3 regions of the Desulfovibrio oxyclinae DSM 11498 genome follow, and region 1 is predicted to be linked to each of the others. Evidence: riboswitches for the same ligand, from Rfam matches in the RefSeq annotation. Region 1 holds a riboswitch; each other region holds the start of a gene.

What was found. A riboswitch is a leader RNA that binds a small molecule or an ion and turns the genes downstream of it on or off. The one in region 1 is predicted to bind thiamine pyrophosphate.
Region 2: it holds a riboswitch for thiamine pyrophosphate, as region 1 does, so the genes downstream of both, cytX (putative hydroxymethylpyrimidine transporter CytX) here and B149_RS0115335 (sulfide-dependent adenosine diphosphate thiazole synthase) in region 1, are expected to answer to the same signal.
Region 3: it holds a riboswitch for thiamine pyrophosphate, as region 1 does, so the genes downstream of both, thiC (phosphomethylpyrimidine synthase ThiC) here and B149_RS0115335 (sulfide-dependent adenosine diphosphate thiazole synthase) in region 1, are expected to answer to the same signal.

Annotation. Positions count from the first base shown of each region.
Region 1 is NZ_AQXE01000018.1:17,062-27,685, forward strand. Features, by position in the region: gene B149_RS0115315 (pyridoxal phosphate-dependent aminotransferase) at 1-1,125, shown strand, start outside; gene B149_RS0115320 (universal stress protein) at 1,206-2,099, opposite strand; gene B149_RS0115325 (SLC13 family permease) at 2,109-3,533, opposite strand; gene thiE (thiamine phosphate synthase) at 3,581-4,219, opposite strand; gene B149_RS0115335 (sulfide-dependent adenosine diphosphate thiazole synthase) at 4,221-5,018, opposite strand; TPP riboswitch at 5,139-5,239, opposite strand; gene cobS (adenosylcobinamide-GDP ribazoletransferase) at 5,310-6,047, opposite strand; gene B149_RS0115345 (SAM hydrolase/SAM-dependent halogenase family protein) at 6,044-6,820, opposite strand; gene B149_RS0115350 (YitT family protein) at 6,823-7,701, opposite strand; gene B149_RS18130 (hypothetical protein) at 7,801-8,361, opposite strand; gene B149_RS0115360 (class I SAM-dependent methyltransferase) at 8,423-9,181, opposite strand; gene B149_RS0115365 (CheR family methyltransferase) at 9,467-10,342, shown strand; gene B149_RS0115370 (HDOD domain-containing protein) at 10,358-10,624, shown strand, end outside.
Region 2 is NZ_AQXE01000003.1:106,502-117,125, reverse strand. Features, by position in the region: gene B149_RS0104655 (M16 family metallopeptidase) at 1-520, shown strand, start outside; gene B149_RS0104650 (DUF169 domain-containing protein) at 1,498-2,274, opposite strand; TPP riboswitch at 2,717-2,811, shown strand; gene cytX (putative hydroxymethylpyrimidine transporter CytX) at 2,883-4,088, shown strand; gene rpmE (50S ribosomal protein L31) at 4,168-4,395, shown strand; gene B149_RS0104635 (DUF1385 domain-containing protein) at 4,565-5,506, shown strand; gene prfA (peptide chain release factor 1) at 5,510-6,580, shown strand; gene prmC (peptide chain release factor N(5)-glutamine methyltransferase) at 6,589-7,479, shown strand; gene lpxC (UDP-3-O-acyl-N-acetylglucosamine deacetylase) at 7,630-8,553, shown strand; gene B149_RS0104615 (M20/M25/M40 family metallo-hydrolase) at 8,645-9,751, opposite strand; gene B149_RS0104610 (M48 family metalloprotease) at 9,827-10,624, opposite strand, start outside.
Region 3 is NZ_AQXE01000008.1:26,840-37,463, forward strand. Features, by position in the region: gene cobT (nicotinate-nucleotide--dimethylbenzimidazole phosphoribosyltransferase) at 1-514, shown strand, start outside; gene B149_RS0109730 (iron-sulfur cluster carrier protein MrpORP) at 693-1,955, opposite strand; gene B149_RS0109735 (NifB/NifX family molybdenum-iron cluster-binding protein) at 2,053-2,412, opposite strand; gene B149_RS18310 (NifB/NifX family molybdenum-iron cluster-binding protein) at 2,409-2,822, opposite strand; gene B149_RS0109740 (sigma-54 interaction domain-containing protein) at 2,953-4,281, opposite strand; gene thiC (phosphomethylpyrimidine synthase ThiC) at 4,431-5,714, opposite strand; TPP riboswitch at 5,801-5,905, opposite strand; gene B149_RS18320 ((Fe-S)-binding protein) at 6,911-8,209, shown strand; gene B149_RS0109765 (CoB--CoM heterodisulfide reductase iron-sulfur subunit A family protein) at 8,247-10,624, shown strand, end outside.

The DNA of each region.
Region 1 (10,624 bases):
GCCGTGAACACCAAAGCTCAGGAACTTCGTGCGCAGGGGCGGGAGATCGTCTCCCTCGCTGTGGGGCAGCCGGATTTCGGCACCCCGGCGCATGTGGTCGAAGCCGCCAAGGCCGCCCTTGACGAAGGGTTCACCCGGTACACTCCGGTGCCGGGAATTCCGGAACTGCGCGAGGCCGTTGCCGATTACTACGGCCGCTTCTACGGTATCACAGCCGTACAGGAGAATGCGATAATCTCCAACGGCGGCAAGCAGGTGCTCTACAACCTGCTCATGGCGCTGGTGAATCCCGGCGACGAGGTGCTGGTGCCCGCGCCATACTGGGTGAGCTATCCCGCCATGATTGAGCTTGCGGAAGGCCGCTGCGTCACCGTGCCCACCGAAGCGGAAAACGATTTTCTGGTGAGCGTCGAAGGATTGGAAGCCGCACGGACCGAGCGGACCCGCGTGCTGGTCCTCAACTCCCCCTCCAACCCCACCGGTTGCTGCTACACGCAGGACCAGCTGGACGGGATCGCGCAGTGGGCGCTGGACAACGGCGTGTTCATCATCTCCGACGAGGTTTATGACCGGCTGGTCTACGCCCCGGTGGAACCGGCCACCCTCGCCCGCTTCTGGCAGAAGCACCCCGAGAGCTGCGCGCTGGTGGGCGCACTTTCCAAGAGCTTCTGCATGACCGGCTGGCGTCTGGGCTGGGCCCTTGCAGCCGAGGAACTGGTCAAGGCCATGAGCAAGATTCAGGGTCAGTCCACCTCCAACGTCTCCTCCTTCTCCCAGAAGGCTGGTGTTGTGGCGCTGGCCGGGGAATGGGACATCGTGGAGCAGATGAAGGAGGCCTTCGTGCGCCGCCGCGACATCGCCCACGAAATCATCACCTCGTGGGGCGCGCCCTGTCCCAAGCCGGACGGGGCTTTCTATCTTTTCCCCGTACTGGACGCTTTCTATACCGAGGACGCGCCGGACTCCGCAGCCATGTGCAACAAGATTCTCGAAGAGGCCGGGGTGGCCCTGGTGCCCGGTTCGGCCTTCGGTGATGACCGCTGCATCCGTTTTTCCTATGCAGTGGATGACGATACCCTGCGCGACGCACTAACCCGCGTCGGCAAAGTGCTGACCGGAAAATAGCCCGGTTTGCCTATCCAAGAATGAAACGGGCCGCTCCCTTGGGGGCGGCCCGTTTTTTACGCGCGTCGCGATCGCCGCGATTATCGTATGATCATCACGGATATGGGTGCGTTTTCCATGACCTTTTCCACCATGCTGCCGCGCAGCTTACCCACCGGGGCGGGCAGGGCCACGAGGGTGTAGTCCTCGGCGGCTGCAAGCACGGCCTCAGCGGAGTTTTCCACCTCGAAGGTTTCATCAATGGGGGGGCTGTCCAGCGGCAGGGCTCGCCGCGCCTTTTCGATCACCTCCATGCCCGCCGTGCTTGCAACGGAAAGGGGGATGCCGCAGGCTCGGGCGATTTTGGCCAGCCGCGGCAGACATCCTGCGGCGAGGCCGGAACCGTCCAGCACCGCGAGGATGGCCCCTTCGGTCTTGAGGCGGCGGGCAATGATGATGGGGCACGGCAGCCGCTGGGCGATGCGGTAGGCCATGGGCGTGGCGGAGACGAGTTTCTTGAACCCGGTGGGATTCTCGCCGGGGGCGCCCACGATGGCAATGTCCACGTCCTCTATGTCGCACTGCTCGGCGATGACGCCGGGGATGTCCGTGCCGCTTCGCAGGTGCAGGGCCACGGTGCCGCCGCAGGGAGTGTTGTACGAAACCACGTATTCGCCGGCAGGGTCGCCGGAGATGGCCCGATGCTCCAGCTGAACGCTTTCCTGTCCGGGAATCTCCCCGAGTTCGGCAAAAATGTCGCGAGCTTTCTTGAGCCGTTTGAGCCCGGGCAGCTCCAGCCCCCAGCCGAGCATCTGTTCGCGGGCCACGCGAAGCTCCAGCCCGCCGGAGTGCAGGCCGCTGTCCGGTTCGCGCACCGTGAGCAGGGAGGTGTCCGTGCACTGCCTGCGGCTGAGCAGGGCGGCGAAAGCCAGCGCCTCGTATGCTTCCGGTCCCCCGCCGATACTCACGAGAATGTTCATGGTGTCTTTATGCATGATGTCTCCTCAGCCTCCGAGAAACGGCCAGTAGAATTTTGCGAAGATGATCAGGATGATGAAGGACATGAGCGCCAGCCGCCATCCCGCTTTCAGGAAGTCGGCGCTGGCCAGATACCCCGAGGAGCGCACGATGGAGCTCGCCGGAGTGCCGATGACGGTAAGATAGGCAAACGATGAGGCCATGGCCGTTATGAACCCGGCGGCCAGCGGGTTGGCTCCCGCTTCGACGGCGATGCTCAAGACGATGGGGCCGAGCACTGCCACGGCCGCGCCGTTGGACATGGTGTTGGTCATGGCCGTGGTCAGGAGCATGATGCAGGCCAGCAGGCCGATGCCGGAACCGAGGCCCAGCGGCACGAGCATGTCCAGAAACCCCGCGGCCACCCACGCGGCGGCACCGGTCTCCTGCATCTGCTGACCGAGGGATATGGCCGCCCCGTAAAGCAGCACCACACCCCAGTTCACGCCGGAATTCAGGTCCTCCCAGCGCACCAGCCCGGCAAGCAGGAAGCTCGCGGCCCCGGCAATGGCGATGGTGCCCATGCCCACCTCGGTGGAAAAGAGTATCCATGCGGTCACCGTAAGCAGGAAAATGAGGATCGTGGCGTAGTGCCTGCCCTGAAGCGAGCCCTGTTTTCCGACCTGTTCCCGCAGCCTGCGCACGGCGTGCGAGAGGTCTTCGGAAGGGGCCGGGAAGGTCTTGCGCAGAATCCAGTGCATGAAGGGCAGTTGTGCGAGAAAGACGGGGTAGGCAAAGAGCATCCACTGCCCGTACCCCACGTCGTAGATGGCTGTGGCCGGGTCCGAAGGCTTGTGGAAGAAGTCGCCCCAGTATTCGATCATGATGGCGTTTCGCGCTCCGCCCGAGGGGGTGCCGATACCCGCCATGCAGCATGCATAGGATATGGAGAACAGAAAGAGCAGGGCCAGCCGGCGTCGGCGTTCCTCGTCCTCCTCCGCAAGCTGGATGAGCGTCAGGGCCACGGGGAGCATCATGGCGGCAACGGTGTGCTCGCCTATGAACGAGGCCAGCAGGCCCGAGACCACGGAGATGCCCAGCGCAATGCGGTAGGTGTTGGTGCCGGTGGCCTTGACGATGACCAGCGCGAGCCGTTTGTCCAACTGCTGCTTGACCATGGCCACCGCCAGCATGAGCGAGCCCATGATGAACAGCACGGCATCCTTCATCAGACTGCGGGCCACGTCGGACGAATCGAGACCGAGCAGGAATATCTGCCCCAGCACGATGAGAAGGGCCACCGAAGGCAGCGGCACCGGTTCCTTGATGAACAGGGTGGTGGCCGCAAGCGTCATGACCAGCACCTTCCAGCCCGCGGACGTGAGGCCCGGCGGAACAGGCAGAAGCAGCAGTATGCCGACGGCGGCGAGGGTTATGAGCAGCCAGCGCTTGTCGTAGGCCCAGTGGATCATACCGGGTCTATACACGCTCCGGCGCGTTTATGCCAAGGGAGAGGACGTTATTCCTTTTCCTCGGCAAAGGCGCGACGCAACTCTCTGGCCGCCTCGGCCGGGTCTTCTGCGCGGCAGATGGCGGAAACCACGGCCAGCCCGTCAGCTCCGAGTGAGCGCAGGTGTCCGGCGCACCGGGCCGTGACCGAGCCGATGGCTACGGAAGGGTGTCTGGTCATGCCCCTTCGCCGTGCAAAGCCCTCGAATCCGAGCGGCTCCGAGTGGTCGGCCTTGGTGTTGGTGGGAAACACCGGCCCGAGGCCCAGATAATCCACGTCCAGCGTTTCCGCCTCAAGCACCTGCGCGTCAGTGTCCATACTCAAGCCGATGATGGCGTCGGGGCCCATGAGGCGGCGCGCGATATCCACCGGCATGTCGGACTGCCCAACGTGCACGCCCTCGGCGCCGACGGCCAGTGCCACGTCGATGCGGTCGTTGATGATCAGCGGCACCCCTGCGGGCGCAAGGATGCGCTTCAGGGAGCCGGCGGTTTCCAGATACTCGCGGGTGGAAACGTCCTTTTCCCGCAGCTGGACCATGGTAACGCCGCCTTCAACGGCCAGCCTTACCACCTCTTCAAGGGGCCGCTCCCCACAGGAGGAGCGGCCCGCGATGAGATAGCAGGTGAGGTCGAAACCCCGCTTCATGCTAGTCCTCCGCAATCAGACGCTGATGGATGTCCTCGGCGACCTTCTCGCCGGAGAGCAGCATGCCTCCGAAGACCGGGCCCATGCGATAGGAACCGAAGGTGGCGTTGGCGGCCATGCCCGCGACCCACACGCCGGGGAAGACCTCGCGGGTGTGGTTGACGGTGTTGGTCTCGGCCACGTCGGCCCACATGGACTGCTCGCCCTCAATGGAGCCGGAGGGGGTGTTCAGGGAGATGTCGTTCTTGCGGCACAGGGTCTTGAGCACTTCGGTGTCGTGGCCGGTGGCTTCGATGACGTGCTTGCAGTGAATGACCAGCGGATCCACGTGCAGTCCGGCGATCTCCACGGGAGAGGAGTTGATGACCAGTCCGTTGACGCGCTTCTGGCCGTCTTCTTCGCGGATGCAGACGTCTTCAACGCTCATGCAGTTGAACACGCGCATCCCGGCGATGGTGGCGGCTGAAGCCAGCGTGGTGGTGGCGGTGACGGCGTCGCAGGTCCAGTACTCGTCGTCCCAGTGCTTCATGGGAACGCCGATGTCTTCCAGCACGTGTTTGGACTCGTCCTGAACCACGATGATGTTCCAGGTCATGCCGCCGCCCCACATGCCGCCGCCCAGCGAGAGCTTGCGCTCGAACATGGCGACCTTGTGGCCTTTTTTGGCGAGGTTCATACCGGCGGTCATGCCGGAGGGGCCGCCGCCGACGATGGCGACGTCAAGCTCCAGCGAATCGCGGAACTTGTTGTAGTACTCGGTGATGATGGCGTCAGAGATGACTTTTTCGTTGAGGGACATGCGTTTCCTCCGCTTGCGGTTTGTTGCGGTCGGCGCGATCCGAAAGGCGCCGACCCCCTTTTGGCAAGGAGGCACGAACGTCAGGAGTGTCTTGAGAAGATGTCCCATGCCGGACGGCTCGGGACAGGGCTTCCGATTTCCCTACGTCAGTGCAAACTGAATCAGGTTCCAAGGGTATGATCTCAGTCCCGGCACGTGCCGGGACACCCCTATCGGATCGAGACAATGTCTACCGCAAAGGGTCGGAGTTCGCAAGGGGGGAGTTGATCAGGCAATCAAGTTCAAGGGACTTCAGAGAACCGCAACAATCCCGAGCAGGCCGCACAACTCTCCCAGCACGATGCTCGCGCCGAGGAAGTCGCCGTTGCTGCCGTTCACCTCTTTTGCCAGCTTGTGCAGGGGGATGAGCGTGATGATCAGGAGAGCGGCAGTGATTGCAAGGGCCTGCGGCGGGAGCAGCAGTGCGCCGATGGCGAGGGTCATGGCCGCGTTGACCGCAAGCGTCTTCAAGGTGGCCCCGGAGTAGAACAGGGAGCCGAGCCCGGGCCGGGCAAAGCGTTTGCCGACCACGCCGAAGGCCACGCAATTGAGTCGTCCGGTCATGAAGGGCCAGAGTGCGGCCGCGGGGTTTCCTTTGGCGAACAGGGCCGCGAAGAGCACGAGCTGTCCGGCAAGGGTCATGACAAGTGCGATGACGCCGAACGCGCCGCACCGGCTGTCCTTGATGACCGTCCAGAACCGTTGCGGATCGAAGTGCGCGGTAAAGGCGTCGCACACGTCGGCGATCCCGTCGTAGTGCAGGCCGCGTGTCAGCCAGAGCGAGGCCAGAACCACGAGCCACGCCTGAACCCACGGTTCGTCCCGGAAGAGCCCGAGCGCAAAGGGGAGGGTGATGACCGCGCCGAGCAGGAGGCCGGTGAGCGGCGTCCACGGCATGGTGCGGCGCATCTCCTCGTCCGTGGCGGCGCGTGCCGGGGCCAGCCGGGTCAGGAACCCGAGGGTCAGCAGAAATTCGTTCAGTGCCTTCATGCGTCCCACCTCAGGGTTACGGCATCACCCATGGAAAGGCCGAGCTGCCGGGCGGCCGAGCCGAGATTGACCGCTATCTCGAAGAAGCCCTGCGAGCCTTCCAGCAGGCCGGGCGCGCCTTCGGGCAGGTCGGAGTAGGTGTCCACCGCCGGGAGCTCCCGACCCAGCGGGGTGCTGATCTGAAGGTTGTGCAGCGGCCCGAGAGCGCCGGCGCGTAGGTTGAGCACGCAGTTGCCGAACCGGTCCACGTGCAGCACGCGTGCGGAGCACTTGCCCCGGCCCATGAGCGGCTCGGTCCAGAGCGGGCGCACGGTCTCCTCGGCGGAAACGGGGTGGCAGAAGCCGCTGAGGGCTTCGCCCCGTGCGATGCGTGCGGCAATCGGCGCAAAGATGTCGCGGCCGTGGAAGGTGGCGGAAGCCTTTTCCGGCAACTGGTTCACGTGATGAAGTTCGGCATGTTCAGGAATCAGCGCGAGGGCGGCCAGTCCGTTGTCAGGGGCCACGATGGTCCGCCCGTCCTGACGGGCTACAAGGATGGGACGTCCCGAACCCACACCGGGATCCACGACCGCCAGCAGCACCGCTCCTTCCGGAAAGTGCGGGGCCGAGGCCGCCAGAAAGAAGGCCCCCTGAGCGATGTTGAACGGTTCGACCCCGTGGGTGAGGTCAGTCACCGTGCTGTCGGGACACTCCCGGGCCAGTACGGCCTTCATCTGACCCACGTACGGGTCGTCGAGGCCGAAGTCCGTAAGCAGTGCGATGAGGGAATGCATGGTTAGTACAGCTTCCTTGCCGAGAAGCCGCTGCCCACCACGTGGAAGCCCGAGCCGGTGATGGTGAAGGCCTCCGGGTCAAGCGAGTAGACGATCTCCTCAAGCCGTTTGACCTGAACGTTGGTGACCATGGTCATGACCACGTCCTTGCTGTCGCCGGTCCAGCCGCCGCGTCCTTCCAGAACGGTGGCTCCCCGGTCCAGTTTCTTGAAAATGGCCTGCATGATCTCCTGCGGTTTTTCCGAGATGATCATGACCATCTTGCGTTCGCCGAACATGCCCATGACGTACTCGATGGCCACGGCGATGACGAAGGCCATGGCGATTGAGTAGAGCACCACGGACAGTTGCAGGAAAAAGAACCCTGCCAGAAACTGGAGGAAGTTGAACCAGAACTCGAACGCGCCCATGGACACGTTGAACCGCTGCTTGCCGATGACCGCAAGAATGTCCGACCCGCCGGTGGAGCCCAGCGAGCGCAGACTCATGCCCACCCCGGCACCGAGCAGCCCGCCGCAGGTAATCACCGCCAGCCAGACGTCCTCGATGGGCAGGGTGTAGTCGATGAGGTCGATGAAGATGGCGGAGACGAACATTCCGTAAAGGCTGTAGAAAAAGAACCGTCTGCTGACGAAGACCCAACCGAGCACGAAGACCGGCACGTTGAGCAGAAAGTACCACTGCCCTGTGGTGAGCCCGCCGAAGGCGTAATAGAAAAGCAATGCCAGACCGGACATGCCGCCGGTGAGCAGGCCGTGAGGGATGGCGATGGCCTTGACTGCAAAGGCGACCAGCCATGAGCCGACGGTGATAAGGGCGATGTTCCACGGAACGCCGAAGGTCAGGCGGCGGAAACGTTCTTCGAGAGCGGGTGAAATCATGTGTGTTGCAACCTCCGCGCACAGCTTTATCCGGTTTGCGTGCGGTTTGGAAGCCCGGAACGAAAACGACCCGCTTCCGTAGAAGCGGGCCGGGAAGTACTACTTTTGCTTGCCTTTGCCCTTGCCTCCGCGGGCTTTGGACTTGCCTTTGCCTTTTGAGCCGCGGTCATCATCGTAGTCTTCGTAGCTACGGTCGTCGCGGTCATAATCCTTGCCATGCTTCATCTTTGCGCCTTTGCCGGGGTGTCCCTTGCCTTTGCCGGCACTCCCCTGGCCCTTGCCGAGCACGGAGGGGTGGGCGCCCACTTCACGGGCTATGCGGCCCCAGCCCATGCCGGAGTTTCGCATGCTTCGGATCTCGGCCCTTGAGTGTCCGGATTCGCGAGCCAGCGCATCGACCTTGGCTTCATCCAGCGACTGCTGCGCGTCGCGGTATTGTTCGCGGGAGCGCTGATATTCCCGCCGCCGCTCCTCGATGATGTCCCCGTTGCCGATGCGGCGGGCTTCCTCAAGGGCGCGCCGCGCCCGCTCCACCTGCTCGGCAGTGCGGTCAACGCGTTCCAGAATGGAATCCACGGTCGAGAGGGGGGTGTCCTGCGCCATGGCTTGAGGCGCAAGGAAAAGGGACAGCAGCATGAGCCCGAGTGCCAGTCGTTTCATAGTCATTCTCCCGTTTTTGCTTTCATATACGCACGAACGGGCAAAGAGGACCATGAGAATATTACGAACCCCAGCGGACCGCACTGCTTCCGCAACTGGCTTCCTTGAACCGTTTGTTGGGGTCGGACTTCCAGAGCAGCAGGGGGGTCATGGGTTTGTGCGGGCCGATATCCACGCGCATGGCGGAAAAGGCTCCGAGCCAGCCCGGGTACAGTCTGTTGTTGAGCGCGGCCCACGGGGCGCACTCCTTCCAAGTGTTCAACGGGCCGGGCAGAACGGAGCGGGAAAAGGTAGGTCGGTTGCCCGTGGCGCGGACCATTGATCCGACTCGGAAGCCGGTGAGCATGTCCGCGCGGCTCATGGTGCCGCTGCTGCGGCGTACATTGAGCAGATGATACAGCGAGAAGCGGTTGAGAAAACCTATGAGCAGCCCTCGTTCCGCAACGCGCGCGGCCTCTTCGAGCATCTCCTGGGGCCGGGGGCAGAACTCCAGCACGCTCCAGAGCACGACATAGTCGAAGTCGTCATCATCAAAGGGCATGTGCGTGCCGTCGCCAACATACAGGCTCGCGTTGTTGCCCAGCCTGCGGCGTGCGCCGGAGAGCATGGAATCGCTCTTGTCCAGTCCGGTGACGTCAAAGCCCATGCGCCAGAGCGATTCGAGAAAGATGCCGGTTCCGCAGCCCACTTCGAGGATGCGTCTGCCACGCCGCTGCCAGGCGGCGGTCATGGCTTCGAGCAGCATGTTCTCGCGGCTCAGGGCGACATGCCCTTCTGGCGAGTCGAACCAGCTTTCATATTGTTGTGCGTTCCAGCGCATCGGGCCTCCGTGGCAATGTATGAACCGTTGATACCAGTTACAGCGGCCCGACGAAAGTGCTTCCGGAACAATGCGGCACCCGGGCGGAGTGGATCAGCGCTAGCGGACCCGGCCCTGTGGCACGGTCTATAATCATGCTGTATATAAGCGACTTGTCAACCGCAGCCATCCGGTCTACCAAGGATGCGGGCGGCAATAATTGACAGCTCGTGTGCGACACGGGTACTCTCCGGTAAATACTACCACTTTTTTACACACGCATTGGTCGCGAGGTAAACCGGTTCCATGTCATTGTTTTCGAGTAGCATAGGTCTTCGCAAGGACTCGATCCGCATCACGGATGCCGAGTTCGTGGAACTGCGCGACTTCATATACGAAAAAAGCGGTATCTTCGTGGACGAGAAGCGGAAGTATCTCTTTGAGAGCCGTTTCCGCAAACGGCTCGGGGAGCTCGGGCTTTCCAGCTTTTCGGACTACATCAAGTTTCTCAAGTTCGACTCCGCGCGGCGCGAGGAGATGGTGCGTCTTTTTGAAATGGTCACCACCAACGAGACCAGCTTCTTTCGCGACCAGAAACAGCTCGACGCCTTTCGCGACCATGTGCTCAAGGATGTAATCGACCAGCAGCGCGCCGCCAAGAAGATGGAGCTCAACATCTGGTCCGCAGGGTGCTCTTCAGGCGAGGAACCGTACACCCTCTCCATCATCCTGCACGAAATGCTCGGCCTTGAGATCTCCCGCTGGCGCATCCGCATCTCCGCCAACGACCTTTCCAAGGCCATGATCGACAAGGCGCGCGAAGGACTCTATCCGGAGTATGCCTTCAAGACCACCCCGGACGCCATGCGCAAGAAGTATTTCAAGCAGGACGGCGATCTTTGGCGCATCAACCGGGACGTGACGCGAATGGTGGATTTCAAGCTCATGAACCTGAATGAGAGCGCCACCCTGAAGCGGATACCGCGGTCGCACATCGTGTTCTGCCGCAATGTCATAATCTATTTTGACGAAAGCATGAAGAAGAGGGTCGTGAACTCGTTTTACGACAACCTCGTACCGGGCGGGTATCTCATGCTGGGACACTCGGAGTCGCTGCACAAGGTCTCCAAGACCTTCAAACCGATATTCCATCCCGGCGCCATCGCCTACAAGAAAGAGTAGGCCTGGGGGGTCTGTTTGCCGATACACACCATTGATGAACTACAGCCGGGCATGGTCCTCGCCGACGACCTCAAAGCCGCCGACGGGCGCCTGCTCCTGCCCAGAGGACTCACGCTGGAGCAGCGGCATATCGAGCTGCTGAAACGCCTCGGTGTCAAGGAGGCCAGCGCCCGCACCGTCTGCGAACCCGAAGCCGAGGAAGCCGAAGCCATCGCCGACTACGTGCGCGACTTCTTCCTCTACTGCAACCCGGATCGTCCCGTGGTGCTTGAGCTGTTTCGC
Region 2 (10,624 bases), on a different contig from region 1:
GAATCAGGCCCATCTGTTGCTGACCTTCCCCGTGCCCGGTAAGCTCGACGCCGAAGCCACTGCCGAACTCACTGTACTCAAGTCCGTACTCTCCGGTCAGAGCGGTCTGCTCTTCCGCGACCTGCGCGACAAGCAAGGCCTTGCCTACACCGTCACCGCGCTGCTCTGGCAGGCCGACGAAGCAGGCATCCTCGGCTTCTACATCGGCACCAGCCCTGAAAAAGTGGAGCAGTCCATGGACGGCTTCAAGAAGGTGGCAGAAGACCTCAAGAAGAACCTGCTGCCCGAAAACGAGATAGTGCGAGCCCGCAATATCATTGAAGGCGACTACTATCAGGACAAGCAGACCCTGCTCTCACGCTCACGCGAAGCCGCCGGACTCATGGTTCGAGGGCTTCCCCGTGACTACGAGGCCAAGCTCATCGAACTGGCTACCAAGGTCACGCCTGAAGATATTCGCGAAATCGCCCGCAAGTATCTTGATCCCGAAGAGGCCTATCTGATGAAGGTCATGCCGTAAGACGGAAACCCTGTACGATAAGGCAAAGCGCATCGCCTCAAGGCGATGCGCTTTTTTTGTGCGGGGCCTCCGGCGGGCAGGGGCGTTGCCCCTGCACCCCACCAAAGGGGCGGGCCCCCTTTGGAATCCCTGTTTTGTCAGCGGGGTTGCAGCTAGCTGGGGCCATGCGACCGCAAAATTCGCGTCCTAGCTGCAACCACGCTGACGGGGATTTGGGGGCTGTGGGGCTTGGCTAATGAACTCCGTTAGCAGAGTTCAGCTAAAACAGGACGCTCTCAGTTCACACATTTCCATTCGGAACTTCACACTTCCGCCAACAAGAATCGCAGTAATGCCGATTGAGGCATTGAGGCTCTTCTGACCGGTCACGCTGGTCCGGTGATGCCTGTGGTCACAGATGTTATGCCCGGAGCAGTGACCGTGTCATAGAGCCTCTCGCCGAGAGCGGCGGCGTATTCTAACAGCGCAGTTTTTGCCTTCCTTTTTCTGCGCAAGCAAAGAAGAAGCTCGGCCAATAGGCCGAAACCTGCAACTGGTGCCAAGCAGCAAAGCCTCCGGCGGGCCCTTCAGGCGGACCCTTTCCGGGGGATCAAAAGGGCGGGCCCCTTTGGAATCCCTGTTTTGTCAGCGATGTTGCAGCTAGCTGGGACCATGCGACCGCATGGCCCGCGTCCAAGCTACATCCTCGCTGACGGAATCAGGGTCTAAAAACGAAACCCTCGGTAATCCTTTCATACAAACTGCATGTGAAGCGGGCACCCAAGCGAACGGTTTTCTGTCGCGTCAATCGGGCGCAGCCTCGCCAAAGGTTTCTGGGAGAGGGGGGAAGGGGAGTCTGAGGGGAAGGGGGGAGAACCTTCTTGCAAGAAGGTTCTCCCCCCTTCCCCTCAGCTTTTATCATCAAAAAAGGCATGCGATCCGCCGGGGCGAGGGTGAGTTCGCCCCGGCAGATCTGTATGGCTATGATGGGGTGGGTGCTATTTTTCTTTCTTGAAGATGATGAGCGGGCAGTTCTTGCAGATATCGGCTCCGGGGAAGCCGTCGCCGGGTTTGGTGATGGCGCTGCTGGCTTCGTCGATGCGGTGCTGGAGCCGATCCACTACGGATTTGAATTTCTTGCCGGGGATGATGACGTTGATTTCGCCGCGCTCGGTTTTGCCTGCGTTGTAGCTGCCGGAACAAGCGGGGAGCATGTTGAACTCCTGTTCGAGCAGGGTGAAGACGTTACCGCCGCAGGCGGAGGAGTTCATGGTTATGTTCGGGCGCAGGGGGTGCGTGTCTGTGGCTGCCATGTAGTCCACGGCGAGGTGGTAGGCCTGCATGTTGTCGCAGTAGAAGTGGACGGTGTCGGGTTCGAAGAGGCCGTCGATGCTGCCGAGGGGGGCTACGACGATGGCGAGCAGTCCTTTTTCGAGCTGATGCTTGGTCTTGACGAAGCGTTCGGCCTGTTCGAGGTCGCGGGTGTATTTGGCGTGGCCTTTGATTTCGCCTTCGTCGAGATCTTTCCAGCCGAAGCTGTATCGGGCGTTGTTGCAGCCGAGGGTGTCCTGTTCGGCGAGTACGGTCTGACCCTTCATGCGGGCGGCGAGCTGCCATTGACAGAAGGTCATGGGCTTGACCGGAGTATGGATTTCTTCGGCGTTGTCCTTGAAATGATCAAGTTCGGCCTGATCGTAGAAGAATTTGACGGCGACCGGATAGTGGTACAGTCGCATTTCCTTCATCAGCATTTCTTGCATTTCTTTATAAGACATTTCGCGATCCTTTGTATGTGTTGTTCCTTTTCGCACAAGAAAATACGTCCCAACCGTGCGAAAACTGCATCTTTGCGGGTTCCGCGCGGAAAATGGTGCCTATCAACGGGACAAAATTGGTACAAGAAAAATCGTCCATGTTCCAGCCGAGAACAATCAGTTGAAGATATTAACAGGCTAAAGCGCGAGATTGGATGCCTTTATTGTGACAGGCTTCACAATCGGGTGCTGTCTGGTGTGAGGCGTGGGAGATATTTCCTAGTGATACAGGGAGTTCAGGAGGATTGGGATGGTGCGAGAGCGGCGCGGATATTTGTCGGCCTGAGGGGGAGGTCACAGTATACACAGCGATTGGCTCGTGAGGTCTCGTACAAACAGGGAGGTCTTATGTGATCGGTAAAGGGTGGGCTTGCATAGCGTGGCGGTGCCTGATAGTGGTCTGTTCGTCCGATAGGGGTGTCCCGCACGGGACTGAGATCATACCCTTGGAACCTGATGCAGTTGAGGCTGTCGTAGGGAAATCGGAAGGTCTTCATGCGTCGTTCGGCGCGGTCCTCCCTTGTCCTTCTCCTCACGGTATCGGCTCCGAGCAAAACAAGGAGTTCGACGTGAACACTGGCAAACTGACCTTTGCTAATCTGTTTTTTCTGTGGTTCGGCGCAGCGGTTTCCGTGGCCGAAATCTTTACCGGCGGCTATCTGGCCAATCTGGGATTTGCGGGCGGAATGACCGCAAACGTGCTCGGACATCTGGTTGGCACGGTCATCCTCGTTCTTGGCGGCATCATCGGCTACCGGGAAAAGCTTCCGTCCATCATGTCCATGCGGATTTCCTTCGGCAAGCAGGGGTCGTATCTGCTTTCAGGGATCAATATCCTTCAGTTGCTCGGCTGGACCGCAGTGATGATTCTGCTCGGCGGGGATGCGGTGAACGAGCTCTGCCGCTCACTCTGGGGCATCGACAACCAGATGCTCATGTCTGCGCTGATCGGGCTATTCATCGGATTCTGGGTGTTCATCGGCATTCAGGGCTTCAAATGGTTGAACATGGTCGCCGTGGCATTGCTGCTTGGTCTGACGGTGGTCATGAGCTGGGTCATCTTCACTCAGCCTGCGCCTGCTCAGCCCGTGGAACCCACCGGTACCTTCGGCATGGGATTCGAGCTGGCCATCATCATGCCGCTCTCCTGGTTCCCGCTCATTGCGGATTACACCAGCATGGCAAAGAACTCCCGTGCCGCCTGGCTTGCACCGTTCCTCGGTTATTTCACCGGCTCCACGTGGATGTACAGCATCGGCCTCGGCGGGGCGATTTTTTCCGGAACGGCCGACCCCACCCAGATGATGCTGGCCGCCAAGCTCGGCATGGTGGCGCTCATGGTCATCGGTCTTTCCACGGTGACGACAACCTTCATGGATGTCTTTTCTGCCGCGGTATCCACTCTCAACGTTCTGCCCCGGCTGAATCGTCGCTGGACGTCTGTAGTGTTCGCCGCATTGGGAACGGGGCTGGCCATGTTCTTTCCCATTACCCAGTATGAATGGTTTCTTTATCTGCTCGGATCGGTCTTCGCGCCGCTCATGGCGATCCTGCTGAGCGACTACTACCTGCTCAAACATGACGCGAGGTCGAATATTGCCGACGTCAGGGCCATACTTTCGCTTGCACTCGGCATCGCCTTCTATTATTGGGTGAAGCGGCACGACATGGTCGTGGGGCATACGCTGACTACTATCGGCTTCACGCTCATCGTTCACAACGCGATGCGGGTACTGACCGAAAAGCGCCGGCGTGTTGCGGCAACACGGGGATAACATACGTTTTCCCTTGCCATTCGTTCGTACTTTAAGTACTAGTCCCTGTTCCACGCAACTAGCGAGTAGGAGTTTTTCAATGAAAAAAGATATCCATCCCAAGACGTTTGAGGCCACCATCCGTTGCCACTGCGGCTACGAAAGCAAGGCTTCTTCCACCAAGGGCGAGCATATCGACGTCGAAATCTGTGCCAACTGCCACCCGTTCTACACCGGTAAGCAGCGCCTGATCGACACCGCCGGCCGCATCGACCGTTTCCGCAAGAAGTACGCAAACTTCAAGGGAACCGGAAAGACCGAACAGTAGCTGTCCCGGCTCGTTTTTTTCAATATGCCTCTGTCGATTGCGGCAGAGGCATATTGTTTTCGCCGGGCTTTGACTTTCCCCGGGGAATCCTTACCCTTCGGCAAGGTCCCCAAAGACGGTTCAGTCCGGCTGGCGGAGGACCCTTTTCCCTCCAACTCAAGCCGAGGATATGCCGTTGAGTCTCAAAAATATCTTGTTGGCGGCCGCCAACACCGTGGGCGGACAGGCCGTTATCGAGGGCGTGATGATGCGCTCCAAGAATCGGCTCGCCATAGCCGTTCGTCTCCCGAACGGTGAAATAGAAGTTCACGAGCGCCCCTGGTTCTCGCTGACCAATCATCCCCTTCTGAAAAAACCTTTCGTACGCGGTTTTCCCGTTCTTCTGGAAACGCTGGTCAACGGCATCAAGGCCCTGAACTGGTCCGCCACGCAGGCTGTGGACGAAGAAGAGGGCGAGCTGACCGGCTGGCATCTGGCCATGAGCATGATTGTGGCCATCGCCGCCGCACTCGGCCTGTTCGTGGTGCTGCCGCATTTCTTTTCCGTGGGCATGGAATGGCTGGGATACGGCGGTGACGTCGATTCCCTGAGCTTCCACGCATGGGACGGCCTTTTCAAGATGCTTATTTTCATGGGCTACATATGGGCAATCTCGTTCATCCCGGATATCAAGCGCGTTTTCCAGTACCACGGCGCCGAGCACAAGGTGATATGGTCCTATGAGGCCGGCGCCTCGCTCCTTCCGGACAGCGCGCGCATCAACAGCAGGCTGCATCCTCGTTGCGGCACGGCCTTCATGCTCTTTGTGCTCTCGGTCAGCATCGTGCTTTATTCGGTGCTGGTGCCGCTGCTCATGATGATCTATGCGCCGGAAACATTTATCTTCAAGCATCTTTACATCGTCGGGGTCAAACTGCTGCTGATGATTCCCATCAGTGCCATGGCCTACGAGTTGATCAAATTCGCTTCCAAGCGCGAAAGCAGTATCGCCTGCAAGATGCTTTGCTGGCCCGGGCTGGCCCTTCAGGTGCTCACCACACGCGAACCGGACGACCAGCAGATTGAGGTTGCCATTGCGGCCCTCAAGTGCGCGGTCAATATGGAGGAATAATCGATGTTCAGAAAACTCGACGAAATTGAAGAGACTTTCATCGATCTTGAAAAGGAACTTTCCCAGCCCGAGATTTTCAACGATCAGGAGCGTTACCGCAACGCAACCAAGAGCCATGCGGATCTGGGCGAGATAGTCAGGGTCTATCGCGAATACAAGCAGCTTTCGCAGGATCTTGAGGATAACCGTGAGCTTGCCCGTGATGAGGATGCCGACATCCGCGAGATGGCCAAGCTTGAGATCGCCGAGATCGAGCCGAAGCTGCCCGAACTGGAAGAACAGCTCAAGCTGCTTATGCTCCCCAAGGATCCGCTCGACGACAAGAACATCATTCTTGAAATCCGTGCCGGCACCGGCGGCGACGAGGCCGCTTTGTTTGCGGCCGACCTGTTCCGTATGTACTCCCGCTTCGCAGAAGAGAACGGCTGGAAGGTCGAGGTCATGAGCGAGAGCGAATCAGGAGCGGGCGGGCTTAAGGAAGTCATTGCCAACATCTCGGGCGATAAGGTTTACAGCAAGCTCAAGTACGAGTCCGGCACCCACCGGGTACAGCGCGTTCCGGCCACCGAGTCGCAGGGGCGTATCCACACTTCCGCCTGTACCGTGGCGATTCTTCCCGAAGCGGAAGAGGTCGACGTGAATATTCGTAACGAAGACCTGCGTATCGACGTGTTCCGCGCTTCCGGCCCGGGCGGACAGTCGGTCAACACCACTGACTCCGCAGTGCGCATCACCCACGTACCCACCGGGCTGGTCGTGTCCTGTCAGGATGAAAAGTCGCAGCTCAAGAACAAGGTCAAGGCCATGAAGGTCCTTCGCTCGCGTCTGCTTCAGGCCGAGCAGGAAAAGGCCCACGCCGAAGAGGCTGCGGCGCGCAAGAGTCAGGTCGGATCCGGTGACCGCTCGGAGCGTATCCGCACCTACAACTTCCCGCAGGGCCGCGTCACCGACCACCGAATCAACCTGACCCTCTACAAGCTGGATCAGGTCATGGAAGGTGACATTAATGAACTGATCGATTCACTCATTGCGCATTACCAGAGCGAGGCGCTCCAGCAGCAGGCCGAGCAGTAAACACGCGCATGACCGTGACCACGCTTCACGACATTATCGGGGAATCCGCGTCCATCCTAGAGGAGAAGGGCGTGGATTCCCCGCTTCTTTCCGCGCAGGTGCTTGCTTGTCATGCGCTTTCGCTCGATAGGGTGGGGCTTATCACCAATCGCCGACGGGAGCTGTCGGCGGACGAACTCGGGACCATCCGGGAACTCGTGCGCCGAAGGGCTACGGGTGAGCCGACTGCATACATCCTCGGTCAGCGCGAATTTTTCGGGCTCGATTTTGCCGTTTGTCCGGGGATTCTCATTCCGCGTCCTGAAACCGAGCACATCGTGGAAAAGGTTCAGGAACTCTTCGGGCCCTGCGACAGGTTCCGCTTTGCGGATCTCGGAACGGGATCCGGTATTCTGGCTGTGACGGTCGCGCACCTCTTTCAGCAAGCTGAAGGTATGGCGCTGGACCTGAGCCCTGTGGCCGTAGCTTGCGCTACCCAAAATGCCAAGCGCCATGGCGTTGACGCCAGATTGGATATCCGTCCGGGAGACATGTGTGAGCCGTTTGCCGAGCCGGGCAGTCTCGATCTCGTCCTCAGCAATCCGCCATATGTTACCGAGGCTGAATATGACCAGCTGGATCAGGAGGTTGCAGGTTTTGAGCCGCGAACTGCTCTTGTCAGTGGGCAGGATGGCCTTGACCACCTTCGTCAATTGCTGCCCCACGCCGCGGCGGCGCTTCGTGATGGCGGCCATCTTCTTGTCGAGATCGGCTGGAGGCAGGGTCAGGCAGCCCAAAAAATAACCTCCGAATACGGCCGGGATTTCGGGTCTGTAGAAATACTCAAAGACCTTTCAGGGCATGACCGTATCATTTTTGCCACTCGAACGGTTTGCAAAAAAACAACACATCAGCTCTGATCTTGTTGAAAAAACACGAACAGTTGTGTTTCTGCCACATATTTCAATTGAATGTTTGCTGACACATGTGCAGCAATTTTAATAAGTTAAATAATATTTCTCGTTTGGCACTTATTTTGCTCATGTGAAATTGTTCCAAATGGAGGATTCATGCTGCAAACTACTATTCGCGAAACCGTACGTTGCACCGGAGTTGGCCTACACAGCGGGAAGCAGGTCGCCATGGCCCTTTGCCCCGCCGCCGAAGATACCGGTATCATTTTCGCCATCCGCAACGGTTCCGGAAACGCATTTCTGACTCCCAACCCCTCCCTCGTCGTGGAGACCGGTCTTGCCACCACCCTCGGCAACGGCACCGACTCCGTGGCCACCGTTGAGCATCTGCTCGCCGCGATCCGGGGTATGGGAATAGATAATATCAAGATCGAAGTCGAAGGCAGCGAACTGCCCATTATGGATGGCAGCGCCGCTTCCTTTGTGTACCTGCTCAAGCAGGCTGGCCTTCGTCGCCAAAGCCGTCCCAAAACCGTGCTGGCTATCAAGAAGCCGGTCAGTTTCGAGCAGGACGGCAAGTTCATCAAGGCCTCTCCCCACGACGGGTTTTTCGTGGACTACACCATCGACTTTGCACATCCGCTCATTGGACGTCAGACCATGTCCATGGAGATCACCCCCGAAGACTTCTCGGGCAAGCTCGCCAAGGCTCGCACTTTTGGCTTCCTCAAGGAAGTCGAGTATCTGCACGCCAACGGTCTCGCGCTCGGCGGCTCACTCGACAACGCGGTGGTTCTGGACGAGTACGGCGTGGTCAACAGCGAAGGGCTTCGCTTCGAAGACGAGTTCATCCGCCACAAGATGCTCGACTTTGTCGGTGACATGGCCATTCTGGGCTTGCCGCTTCAGGGACGCTTTGAGGTTTTCGCCTCCGGACACGCCCTGAACAACCAGTTCCTGCGTCATGTTGAAGCCAACGCCGAACTCTACCTTGAAAAAGTTACGCTTCAGCCGGAGAAAGCTCCTGAAAAGGAAGCCGAAAAGGGCGAAGTCTTCGGTGCGACTCCGGCCATGGCATAGATTTTCATTCGATTTTGCAGCAAAAAGGCCCGCCTTTCGGCGGGCCTTTTTTATTGCCTGGTGAATTGCGACGATTCTAGCGTCGAGCGGACTACGATTTCATGAGTTCGGCAACCAGCATGGCGCTTCCGATGAGGTCTTCCACGGCTATGTGCTCGTCCGTGGTGTGAGCGCTGGTCATGCCGATGCCGAGATTGATCACGTCAATGCCACGACCTGCGAGGATGTTGGCGTCACTGCCTCCGCCGGAGCTTTCCAGCGACGGCTTGACCCCGAGCGATTCGCAGGCGCTGATTGCTTCCTGCAGCATGGCGCTGTCTTGTGGAACATTCAGGGCGGGGTAGAGCTGATCGGTTTCAAGGGAGACTTCGCCGCCGTAGTTGTCTGCTGCGGTGCGGCAGCATTCCTTCATATGATCCACCTGAGCCTGAAGTTTTTCCGGATCATATGAACGGGTCTCAGCATGGAGCGAGCAGCTTTCCGGAACAATGTTGATGGCACTGCCTCCCTGAATGGACCCGACGTTGGCGGTGGTATCCTCGTCCACGCGCAGCAGTTTCATGCGCAGGATGGCGTCCGCGGCCATATTGATGGCGCTGATGCCCTTTTCCGGCTCGAAACCGGCGTGTGCGGCGCGGCCGGTAAAGGTCGCGGTGATATCGATCTTGGCTGGAGAGCGGGTGATGATGGTCCCCACAGGTCCGGAGCAGTCCAGAATGGCGAACCGTTTGGCCGGGACCTTCTTGAGATCGAGGTTCTTGGCCCCGTGCATCCCCGATTCTTCGGCGATGCTGAAGACGACATAGATGTCCGGGTGAGATATCTCATTTTCGATCAGATGACGAATGGCTTCGATGATTGCGGCAATGCCTGCCTTGTCGTCGCCGCCGAGGATCGTGTCGCCCTTGGAGCGGATTATTCCGTCATCCATGACCGGTTCAACGCCGAGGCAGGGAGGGACGCAGTCCATGTGGGCGGAGAAGGCAATGGCTTCACCTTTGGTATTGCCCTTGAAGTGGGCGATGAGATTGCCGCAGTTTCCGCCGCAGGCGTCCCCGGCGTTGTCCATGGTGATGGACAGGCCGAGTTCTTCCAGGACGGGCCGCAGGTGCTCGGCGACGTCGTTTTCGCTGAATGAGGGGCTGTCGATTCGGACGAGTTCGAAAAAGGTGTCGATGAGCCGTTGTTCGTCAATCATGTTGTATCCATTGTTCGTGTTGCAATCGTCATGGGCGCGACGCGCCGACATGAGAGGCTGCCGAAACAGGTCTGCTTATTTGATATATCCCCATGCGTCCAGTCTTGAGTAGGCATGCTTTGCGGCATCGCCCTCACGGGTCGCCTGAAGGTAACGGTAATAGTGGTTTGCGGCCATTTCCCGGTTGCCGAGCGCTTCGTATGCGTAGCCAGAAAAGAAGATGGTGGATGGGTTGCCGGGAAGATTCTTTTCGTATGACTGGAAGTTTCGCAGAGCGGAACGGTATCTGCCTTCTTCAAGCTGAAGCATTCCGGCCAGGTGCATGGCCTGCGGTTCCTGCGGGTAGATCCGCCTCGCCTTCTCCGCATAGCGCAGTCCTTCTTCCTGTTGATTGCGTGCCATCTTGCATTTGGCCATGAGCAACAGGCCCGCGTAATCGTTCGGTGCGTAGTCGAGTGCCTTGGCGAAATGCGTCTGGGCGTCCGCGAACGCTTTTTTCTTCATGGCTCCCTCGCCGTCCTGCATCTCCTTGATGGCGGGTTCGTCCTTGCGGATGCTGGCGATGTTGTCCATGTAGCGTTCCCGCAGAAGTTTCCCTTTCTTGCCGCCATAAGTGGTGCGGGCTTCGGTGACGGCGGTCTCGTATCGCTCGGAGCTCATGGGGTGCGAGGCGAACATCTGCTGCACGAAGGAAGGGTCGCTCTCGTGCAGACCGTTGAGCATGTCCATGAGGCCGACCATCCCCTGCGGGTCATAACCGGCGTTGTCCATGTACTCCATGCCGAGGCTGTCCGCCTGCCGTTCATCGTCGCGGGAATAGCTTGCCAAAAGGAGGCCCGCGCCAACACCGCCGAGTCCGGCCGCGAGCGGTGC
Region 3 (10,624 bases), on a different contig from region 1:
GTCCACCGCCCTTTACTGCGCCTATCTGGGCTTTGACCCCGAGGAAATCACGGGGCCGGGAACCGGACTTGACCGGGAAGGTGTCCGCAACAAGATCAACGTCATCCGCAGGGGGCTTGAAGCCAATCGAAAGATCGTGGAATCCGGCGATCCGCTGGCCGTGCTCGCCGCGCTTGGCGGGTTCGAGATTGCCGCGCTGGCCGGGTTGATCCTCGGTGGGGCCCGCAACCGTCAGGTGGTGTGCGTGGACGGCTTCATATCCACGGCGGCGTACTGCGCTGCGCGGGCCATCTGTCCGCTGGTCTCGGAGTATTGCTTTGTCAGTCATGCATCCGCGGAGCCGGGACACGAGGCCGTCACCGCCAAGCTGGAGCAGGAACCGCTGCTGCATCTCGGCTTCCGCCTCGGCGAAGGAACCGGCGCTGCCTGCGCACTCTTTCTGTTGCGCTCCGCGTGCGACATATTTAACGAAATGGCAACGTTCAGCGAGGCCGGGGTAGATTCCGGAGCCTAGCCGAAACATATTCGATACAGCGAAGGCCCCCGCATTGTCCGATGCGGGGGCCTTCTTCTGTCCAGCCTCGGTCTCCGTCGGGAGACCCGGGGTGAGAGGAGGTGTCGGTAGCACGGCCCGCCGGGGCCGCGGTATTGTCAACCGCCTGCGCCGCTGTGGCGCCCGGAGGCTGGGCCTCCTAGTGATCGCAGGCGTTGTCGCCGGTGACCAGTGCTCCGGCCATGAACTTGTTCACCAGTTCATCCGGATTTTCCGCGGGGCAGCCCGTGACGACGCGCACTCCGGCATCGGTGAACAGGGTCTGCGCCTTGGCGCCCATGCCGCCTGCCAGCACGAGATTGGCCTTCTGTTCGGCCACCCAGCGCGGGATGACGCCGGGTTCGTGCGGGGGCGGTGTCTCCATGGTGGTGGAGATGATACTGCCGGTGTGAGCATCGACGTCCACCATGGCGAACTGCTCGCAATGGCCAAAGTGCTGGGCGAGCCTGCCCGCAGCCACGGGAATGGCGATGCGGATGCGACCGTGCTCGTCGCGCAGCTCTTCAACCTTGGGCAGCTGGCTGTTTTCCTGAAGACTGTCGCCCAGGTCGAGCATGGGCTTGATGATGCTGTTCATTGCCTGCGCGGTGGGAGAATCGTGGTCCACCTTGAGCAGGGGGTATCCTTCGTCGGCGGAGCGGCCCACTTCGGGATCGAGGGGAATGCGCCCGAGGAACTGGATGCCCATTTCCTTGGAGAGTTCCTCGCCGCCGCCGGAATTGAAGATGTTGTGCACGCTGCCGCAGTCGGGGCAGGCGAATCCGCTCATGTTCTCCACCAGTCCGAGGATGGGGTTGCCCACCTGGCGGGCGAAGGTCACGGAACGTCGAACGTCGTCCACGGCCACGCCCTGCGGGGTGGTCACGATGACGGCGTTGGCGTCGCGGCCAAGCGTCTGCAGGGCGGAGAGCGGCTCGTCGCCGGTGCCCGGAGGGCAATCCACGATGAGGTAGTCGAGGTCGCCCCAGGCCACGTCCTGCACGAACTGCTTGATCAGGCCGATCTTCACCGGGCCGCGCCAGATGACGGCGTCAGCCTTGCTGGGCAGCATGAACCCGAGGGACATGACCCAGAGATTCTTGGTCCAGGAGATGGGCTCGATGACCTGATCGCCGATGTGGGGCTGCTGCCCTTCGAGCGAAAGCAGGCGGGGAATGCTGGGGCCGTGGACGTCAACGTCCAGCAGGCCGACTTTCTTGCCCGCCAGCGACAGGGCCACGGCGATGTTGGTGGCGACGGTGGATTTGCCCACGCCGCCTTTGCCGGACATGACGACTATCTTATGCTTGATGCGCGAGAGGGTGGTCTTGAGTTTGAGATCTTCGGGACCTTCGGCGCATCCGCCGGAGGAGCAGCCGCCGCCAGCGGTGGCGGAACTGCAGCTGTTGCAGGCTTCACTCATTGTGGTTCTCCTGAGGTATGTATTTCCGAATACGCTGTTCGGAATTCTTCACATAGACATTCGTGGGCGGATGTCAACGCGTCGAGGTGCCGTGCGGCTACCAGTGGCCGTCCTTGTCCGGGCCGTCCACGGGCTTGATGGAGCCTTCGTTGAAGGCCTGAACCGCATCGCCCACGCAGCCTTCGGTGGCGAGGCATATCTTGATGCCCGCGTGATCCAGCGCACGGAAGGCCTTGGGACCCACATGGCCGGTGATGACGACCTGAGCGCCCGTGTCCGCCACGTTCTGGGCGGACTGGATGCCGGCGCCCTGAGCCGCATTGAGGTTCTGGGTGTTGTCCACATACTCGTTAACGCCGCTGTCCGTGTCGTAGACCACGAATCCGGCCGCGCGGCCGAAGCGGGAGTCGAGGGCGCTTTCCAGGCCGGGCCCGGAACTGCTGATGGCTATCTTCATGACTGGTTCCTCCTTCCTTTGCCCGCTCGGGAGCGGCCCCGGCACATGGCCGTTCCGGGCCTGTTGCGGCATCCGGGCAGGGCAAGGTTATGCAGTGTGTCGTTGCGGAAGGCATCCAGAACCTCCTCGACGCTCCCTCTATGCCAGGAGAGGACGTCAACCCCGGAAGCGTCGAGAAGGTTTCTGGTGCGACCGCACATGGCTCCGCAGAGCAGATGCGTCACCCCGCAGGCCAAAATGGCGGATGTCCTGTCCGTTGGGTCCTTTGAGGGAAGGGATAAATGGCCTGCGGGGCTATATGTACCGTTCTCCGCCGTGAAGAGGCGCAACTCGGGCGCGTTTTCAAAGACCGACGCGAGCCGGTCGCCGTAACAGGCAAGGCAGAGAAGCTTGGTTTCCTTTTCACTCACGCTGCTGCATGAGCATAGGCTGTGCCATGTTTTAAATGTTCGTTATTTTAAGTATTTGTGTGGTTTCGCAAAAAGGGATGAGGCGAAAATGATGCCTCGACGGGCAGGGATGGGCGAACTCTGCGCCCGGTCAGTCCGCGTTGTCGCAACGGGCGAGCATGCGGCGCAGGGTATCCTTTGAAATGTCCAGCTCGCGACATGTGACCATGCGCTTGCCCCCGTTCCGTTCCAGCGCGGCCTTGACCGCCATGCACTTGATCTCCTCAAGCGTTCCCATGGGCATGGTGCCGGAGGGCGTCTTTTCTTCGGGACGAAGGTGTTCCGGAAGGTGCTCGACCTGAATGAAGCCGGATGAACAGAGGATGAAAGCGAACTCCATGATATTTTCCAGCTCGCGCACGTTCCCGGGAAACTCGTGGCGCATGAGGATGCTCATGACGTCTTCCGAAAGCCCCTCGACGTTTTTGCCCTGCACCGCGTTGAAGTGCTTCACGAAGTGGTCGGCGAGCAGGGGGATGTCCGCGCGGCGCTCCCGAAGTGGCGGCAGGCGCAGCGTGACCACGTTCAGCCGGTAGAACAGGTCCTGCCGAAATCCTCCCTCCTTGACCAGCAGGTCGAGGTCGCGGTTGGTGGCGGCGATGACGCGGGCGTCGGAGCTTACCGGTGTGACGCCGCCCAGCGGTTCGAAGGTCTTCTCCTGCAGCACGCGCAGCAGTTTGACCTGAAGCTTGCCGGGCATGTCGCCCACTTCGTCCAGAAAGATGGTGCCGCCGCGTGCGGTCTCGAAACGGCCGGGCTTGTCGCGTCGGGCATCCGTGAAGGCGCCCGCCTTGTAGCCGAACAGTTCGGATTCAAGCAGCGTCTCGGGCAGTGCGCCGCAGTTCACTGGGACGAAAGGGCCTTCCTTGCGGCCGCTGAGCTGGTGGATGGCCTGTGCGAAAAGCTCCTTGCCGGTGCCGGATTCGCCAAGCAGCAGCACGGTGGATTCGCTTCTGGCGATCTGCGGCAGGATGCCGAAGATGCGGTCCAGCGCTTCGCTCTTGCCCACGATGCTTTCAAAGGAATAGGACTCGCGCATTTCACGCCGGATGGCGTGGATCTCCGTCAGATCCCGGAAGGTCTCAACCCCGCCGATGACCTCACCTTCGGCGTTGCGGAGCGGGGCAGCCGAAATGGAAACCGGCCGTTTCTCCCCGTCGGGGCGGATGATGAAGATGGACTTGTTGGTGATCCTTCCGCCATGAGCAAGGCACGATTCAAGAGCGCAGTCCCCGTCGCAGAGGCTTGAGTGGAGAACATCCCAGCACTTGTTGCCCATTGCCTCTGCGGCGGGAACGCCCGTTATGCGTTCGGCGGCCTCGTTGAAGTAGGTGATGTTCCAGTCGGCATCCACCGTGAAGAGGCCGTCGGCGATGGACGAAAATACGTCCTCAAGCGGGAGGTCTTTGGGAAACGGCATGGGCGAGATATAAGCCCTAAAATGTCCTATGTGAAGTGCGGAAATATGCTTTTTTTACGTTTTGCTGGAATAATTCAGGGAGCCGTCCGTGGACGACTCCCTGCCGAAGTGCCGATGAAAGACCGTTTCAGGAGAAACGGGGGTGAAGGCTATGAGCCGAGGTGTTCCTTGAGCTGTTTCACCGCGCAGAACTTGCCGCACATGGTGCACACGTCCTCGTCCTCGGGGCTGCGGCTGTCGCGGATCCTGCGGGCAGTGACCGGATCAAGGCAAAGGCGGTACATGCCTTCCCAGTCCATGTCCGCACGGGCCTTGGCCATTTCACGATCGCGCTGCACCGCCTGCTCATTGCCGCGCGCTATATCCGCCGCGTGGGCAGCGATGCGCGTGACGGCCACGCCTTCGTACACATCGTCCGGACCGGGCAGGGCGAGGTGCTCGCTCGGCGTAACGTAGCAAAGGAAGTCAGCGCCGGACCACGCGGCAATCGCCCCGCCGATGGCGCAGGCCACATGGTCTCGCCCTGCAGCCACGTCCGTGACCAGCGGTCCCAGTACATAGAAGGGAGCATTGTGGCAAAGCCGTTTCTGAAGCTCCATGTTGGCGCGGATCTGGTTCATGGGTACATGCCCGGGCCCCTCAATGATGATCTGCACGCCCGCATCCCACGCCTGTTGTGTCTGCTCGCCAAGGGTGATCAGTTCATGAATCTGCGTCCGGTCCGTCGCATCCGCAAGGCAGCCAGGCCGACACGCGTCGCCCAGACTCAGGGTGACGTCGTACTCACGAGCGATTTCCAGAACCCTGTCGAAATGCGTATACAACGGATTCTCCGCCCCGTTCGCCACCATCCAGCAAGCAAGGAACGACCCGCCGCGGCTGACGATGTCCAGAATACGCCCTTCCTTCTTCATGCGCTCCAAAGCACCCAGCGTGAACCCGGTGTGCAACGTCATGAAATCCACACCTTCGCGAGCCTGATCCTCAACCACTCGAAGCAGGTCGTCGATGGTCATGTCAACGATGCCGCCGCCACGAGCCGTCACGTCCGCAGCAGCCTGATAGATGGGAACCGTCCCCACCGGAACAGGACAGTGTTCCAGCGTCTGCCTCCGCAGGTTGCCCAGCTCACCGGCGATGGAAAGGTCCATCACCGCGTCAGCACCTGCATCCAGCGCCGCACGAAGCTTCAACAGCTCCTGGTCCGGATCCTCATGGTCCGGGCTCGCGCCGATGTTTGCGTTCACCTTGACGCTCAACCCCTCGCCCACGCCACGTAACTCACTCTTCTCATGCAACGGATTATGCGAAATACTCACCCGCCCCGCAGCCATAGAACGCCGAAGCGCCTCCACATCCAATCCCTCCCGCTCGGCAACAAACGCCAAAGCGTCCGAGACCTTACCGGAACGGGCAATCTCCAGTTGTGTCATGAAATACTCCCAATTCTTCAGGTTCAAAGAAATGGGCGGAAAAAAGGCAAAAAAAATTCCACCCGCAGGTGGAACACAGAAGGAATGCGCTTCGCAATGCCGTTTCCTCCGCCGGTACAAGCCGGGTCAGGTTCCAAGGGTTGTCGATCATGCGACTCTCAGCCCACAACAGGGCACCCCTACGGTCAAAAAAGAACCTAGCAAGAGTTGATTCGCCAATCAATGCTTTTTACAAATTGGAAGAGGAATGCGTCCGCCTTTGCCTCCGGCGGGCAGGGGCGCTGCCCCTGCACCCCGCCAAAGGGGCGGGCCCCCTTTGGAATCCCTGGGTTGTCAGCGGGGTTGCAGCTGCCGGGTTCATGCGACCGCATAACTCGCATCCCAGCTGCAACCCCGTTGACGGAAATTTTGGGGTCTGTGCGTCTTGGCTGACGAACTCGATTAACCAAACGACATCTCAAGGGACTCTCGCGGCGCACACGCTCACCAATACTCTCAAGAAAGCAGCTACTCCCGCCAACCAAGTACCGCAGCAATGCCGATCGAGGCATAGAGGCTCTTTTGACCGGTCACGCAGGTCAGGGTGGTGTTTGTTAGCCACAAACGTTTCACCCGGAGCAGTGACCGCGTCATAGAGCCTCTCGCCGAGAACGGCGGCTCACCCCCAACAGCGCAGTTTTTGCCTTCTTTTTTCTGCGCAAGCAAAAAAGAAGGTCGGCCAACAGGCCGAAACCTGCAACTGGTGCGCCTCAAGGCCCTTCTCTCTGGCCGAAAAAACCGACATCACCATTCTGGCCGTCTGCTGCTCCGAAAAACCTCTGGAAGGTAGTATTTTTCAAGAAAAAAGCACCAATCAGGCTGGTTTTATAGCTGATGGGTCACTAGCGCTTCGCCGTCATTCGAGAATGCCGCGAACTGTTCAAGGCGGCATGTTTTACCTGCCATTGCCTGGGGTTATGGATGAGCATTGATGTTTCAAGGGGTTGTCACGATAGCATTTTTCTATCTTTGGCCTATTTACGGATTTGCCGTTTTTGAGTATGAGGACGTATCCATTCGTTTGTTCAGTTCAGTGGAGTGGACTGAACGACGAGTCGGTTTTCCGGATGAATCATCCCTTTTCCCGAAGGGGTGTTTTCGGACGGATTCCGTTCTTTTATATGCAGTGGGAAACCCTTAACAATGAGGTGAGGAGTATGGGCGAACCCGCAATAGTTCTTGAAGGTGGAGTCAAATCCACGTTCAAGGACAAGGTCATGGAGCTTCTGCCGGAAGGTGGAAACCTCAACATGTGCCTTACGTGCGGTCTGTGTTCTTCCGGCTGTCCGGCAACCGGACTGGAAGAAATGGACCCCAGGAAATTCCTGCGTATGGCCATGTTGGGTATGGATGAGGAGATTCTTAATTCGAAATGGATCTGGATGTGCACCATGTGTACGCGTTGCGTGTACGCATGTCCCATGCAGATCAACATCCCGCAGCTGGTCTACAACGCCCGCGCGGCGCAGGATCGCGAAAACAAGCCCAAAGGCATTGTCGGTTCCTGCGACCAGGGTCTCAGGACCGAAGGCGCCAGCGCCATGGGCGCCAGCTCGGAAGACTTCAAGTTCGTCGTGGAGGACGTGCTTGAAGAGGTCTGCGAGGATCAGGAATCCTGCAAGGACCTGAAGGTGAGCATCAACCGCAAGGGTGCTCATTTCTATCTGAACCAGAACTCTCGCGAGCCGGTCACCGAGCCGGATGAGATGGTTCCTCTTTGGAAGATTCTCAATGTCGTCGGCGCCGACTGGACCTACGGGACAGTTGGCTGGGCGGCTGAGAACTACTGCCTGTTTGCAGCGGAGGACGAGAACTGGGAAGCCATTGTCAAGAAGAAGATGGACGCGGTGAGCGAACTCGGGGTCAAGAGCTGGCTCAACACCGAGTGAGGCCACGAATTCTACGCAGTCCGGGCCGGACTGCAGAAATTCGGCATGGAAGTGCCTTTCGAGCTCGAATCCATCATCAGCTACTATGCACAGTGGATCCGTGAAGGAAAACTCCCGGTCAACTCCGACTGGAACAAGGAACTCGGCGTCAAATTCACCGTTCAGGACCCCTGCCAGCTGGTCAGGAAGTCTCTGGGTGATCCCGTGGCCGAGGACCTTCGCTTCGTCGTGAAGCAGGTTGTCGGTGAAGAAAACCTCATCGACATGCACCCGAACAAGTCCAACAACTATTGTTGCGGCGGCGGGGGCGGATTCCTGCAGAGCGGTTTCCCCGAAGCGCGCAGGTACTACGGCAAGCGCAAGTTTGATCAGATCATCGCCACCGGCGCTGACTACTGCATCACCCCTTGCCACAACTGCCATTCCCAGGTTCACGATCTCGCGCACCACTTTGGTGGCACGTATCAGACCGTCCATCTTTGGACGCTGATCTGTCTCTCGCTCGGCATTCTGGGCGAGAACGAGCGCGAGTACCTCGGCGACGACCTCAAGGAAGTCGGCCTGTAGGCGGAACTGAACGGAACGAGATTCCAAGGAGGACTCAATGTCTGCGAATAAACTTGGATCGGTCATGGTCGTCGGCGGCGGTATCGCCGGTATTCAGACGGCGCTTGATTTGGCCGACTCCGGTTATTACGTGCATTTGATCGAGAAGAGTGCCGGTATCGGCGGCGTCATGGCGCAGCTGGACAAGACCTTCCCGACCAACGACTGCGCGATGTGAATCATCTCGCCCAAGTTGGTTGAGTGCGGTCGGCACTTAAATATCGAGTTGCATACACTGGCAGAGGTTCAGAACGTTTCCGGCGATGAAGGCAACTTCACCGTGACGGTGAAGAAGTCCCCCCGATACGTGGATATGGAAAAATGTATCGCGTGCGGGGAATGTGCCGCGAAATGTCCCAAGAAAGTTGACGACGAATATCAGGCCGGTCTTTCCAAAAGGAAAGCCGCCTACATCCCTTACGGGCAGTCCGTGCCGCTGAAGTACGCTTTGGACGGCGCAACCTGCATCATGATCCAGAAAGGCAAGTGCGGCGCCTGTGAAAAGGTCTGCCCCACCGAGGCCATCAAGTTCGACGACAAGGAAGAAATCGTCGATCTGAACGTCGGTTCGGTCATTCTCACGCCCGGTTTCAAGGCGTTCGATCCGTCCGATCTGGATTACACCTACTACAAGGAACTCCCTGACGTAGTGACCTCGCTCGAATACGAGCGCCTGCTGTCTTCCTCCGGTCCCTGCCACGGCCACCTGACCCGCCCCTCGGACGGCAAGGAGCCCGCAAAGATCGCATGGCTGCAGTGCGTCGGTTCGCGCGACATCAATCGCTGCGGCAACGGATTCTGCTCCAGCGTGTGCTGCATGTACGCCATCAAGCAGTCTGTCATCACCGCCGAGCACACCACCGGCGACATCGACCAGACCATCCTGTACATGGACATCCGCAGCCACGGTAAGGAATTCGACAAGTACTACGAAAACGCCAAGACCAACGGGATCAACTTCGTGCAGGCACGCCCGCACACGATCCTGCCCGGTCCCGACGGTGTGGGTGCCATCATCCAGTATGCCGACAAGTCCGGCAACATGGTCGAGGACGTGTACGACCTCGTCGTGCTGTCCATCGGTCTGGAAGCGCCCAAGGACGCCAAACAGCTGTCCGAAACCGCCGGGTTCGAACTGAATAAGTACGGCTTCGTGGAAACGAACTCCTTCGAGCCGGTGTCCACCTCCAGGCCGGGAATCTACTCCTCGGGCGCGTTCAACGCTCCCATGGACATCCCGCAGGCGGTCACCGACGCTTCCTCCGCAGCGGCCACCGCTGCCAAGCGGCTGGCGGAAGTTCGCGGCACCATGACCGAGGAAAAGGTCTGGCCCGAAGAGCGCGACATCTCCGGTGAGGAGCCGCGCATCGGCGTGTTCGTCTGTTCCTGCGGTACCAACATCGCGGGCACCGTGGACGTCAAGGCCGTCTCGGAATATGCCGCGGCCCTGCCCGGCGTGCAGATGGTGGAGAACAACATGTTCACCTGTTCCACCGACACGCAGGAGCTGATCAGCCAGAAGATCAAGGAAAACAACCTGAACCGCATCGTGGTCGCTGCGTGTACGCCGCGCACCCACGAGCCGCTGTTCAAGGAAACGCTGAAGGAAGCGGGCCTCAACGAGTACCTCGTTGAAATGGCGAACATCCGCAACCAGAACAGCTGGGTCCACCAGAACGAGCCCGAAAAGGCCACCGAAAAGGCCAAGGATCAGGTCCGCATGGCTGTTGCCAAGGCCGCGCTGCTCCAGCCCCTGAGCAAGATGTCCGTGGACGTCACGCAGAAGGCGCTGGTGGTCGGCGGCGGCATGTCCGGCATGACTTCCGCCCTCGGCATCGCCGACATGGGCTACGAAGTGGTGCTGCTCGAAAAGAGCAACATGCTGGGCGGCAATGCCTGGTCGCTTTCCCAGACCTGGCGCGGCGAAGAGATTCGCCCCGAGGTGGAGAAGATGGCGGCCAAGGTGGACAACCACGAGAACATCACCGTGCTCAAAAACGCCATGCTCAAGACCGCCGTCGGTTCCGTCGGCAACTTCGTGAGCGAGGTGGAAGTGGATGGCGAAACCAAGGCCATCAAGTACGGCGTTGCCGTGGTCGCCACCGGCGGCAAGGAATACAAGCCGAACGAATACGGCTACGGACAGTCCGACCGGGTGAAGACGCATCTGGAATTCGACAAGATGCTCGATTCCGGCGACTCCGCCAAGGCCGACTCCGTGGTCTTCATCCAGTGCGTCGGTTCCCGCAACGAAGAGCGCCCCTACTGCAGCCGCGTATGCTGCACCCACTCCGTGGAGAGCGCCATCCGTCTGAAGGAACAGAAGCCCGAGATGAACGTCTACGTGCTCAACCGCGACATCCGCACCTACGGCCT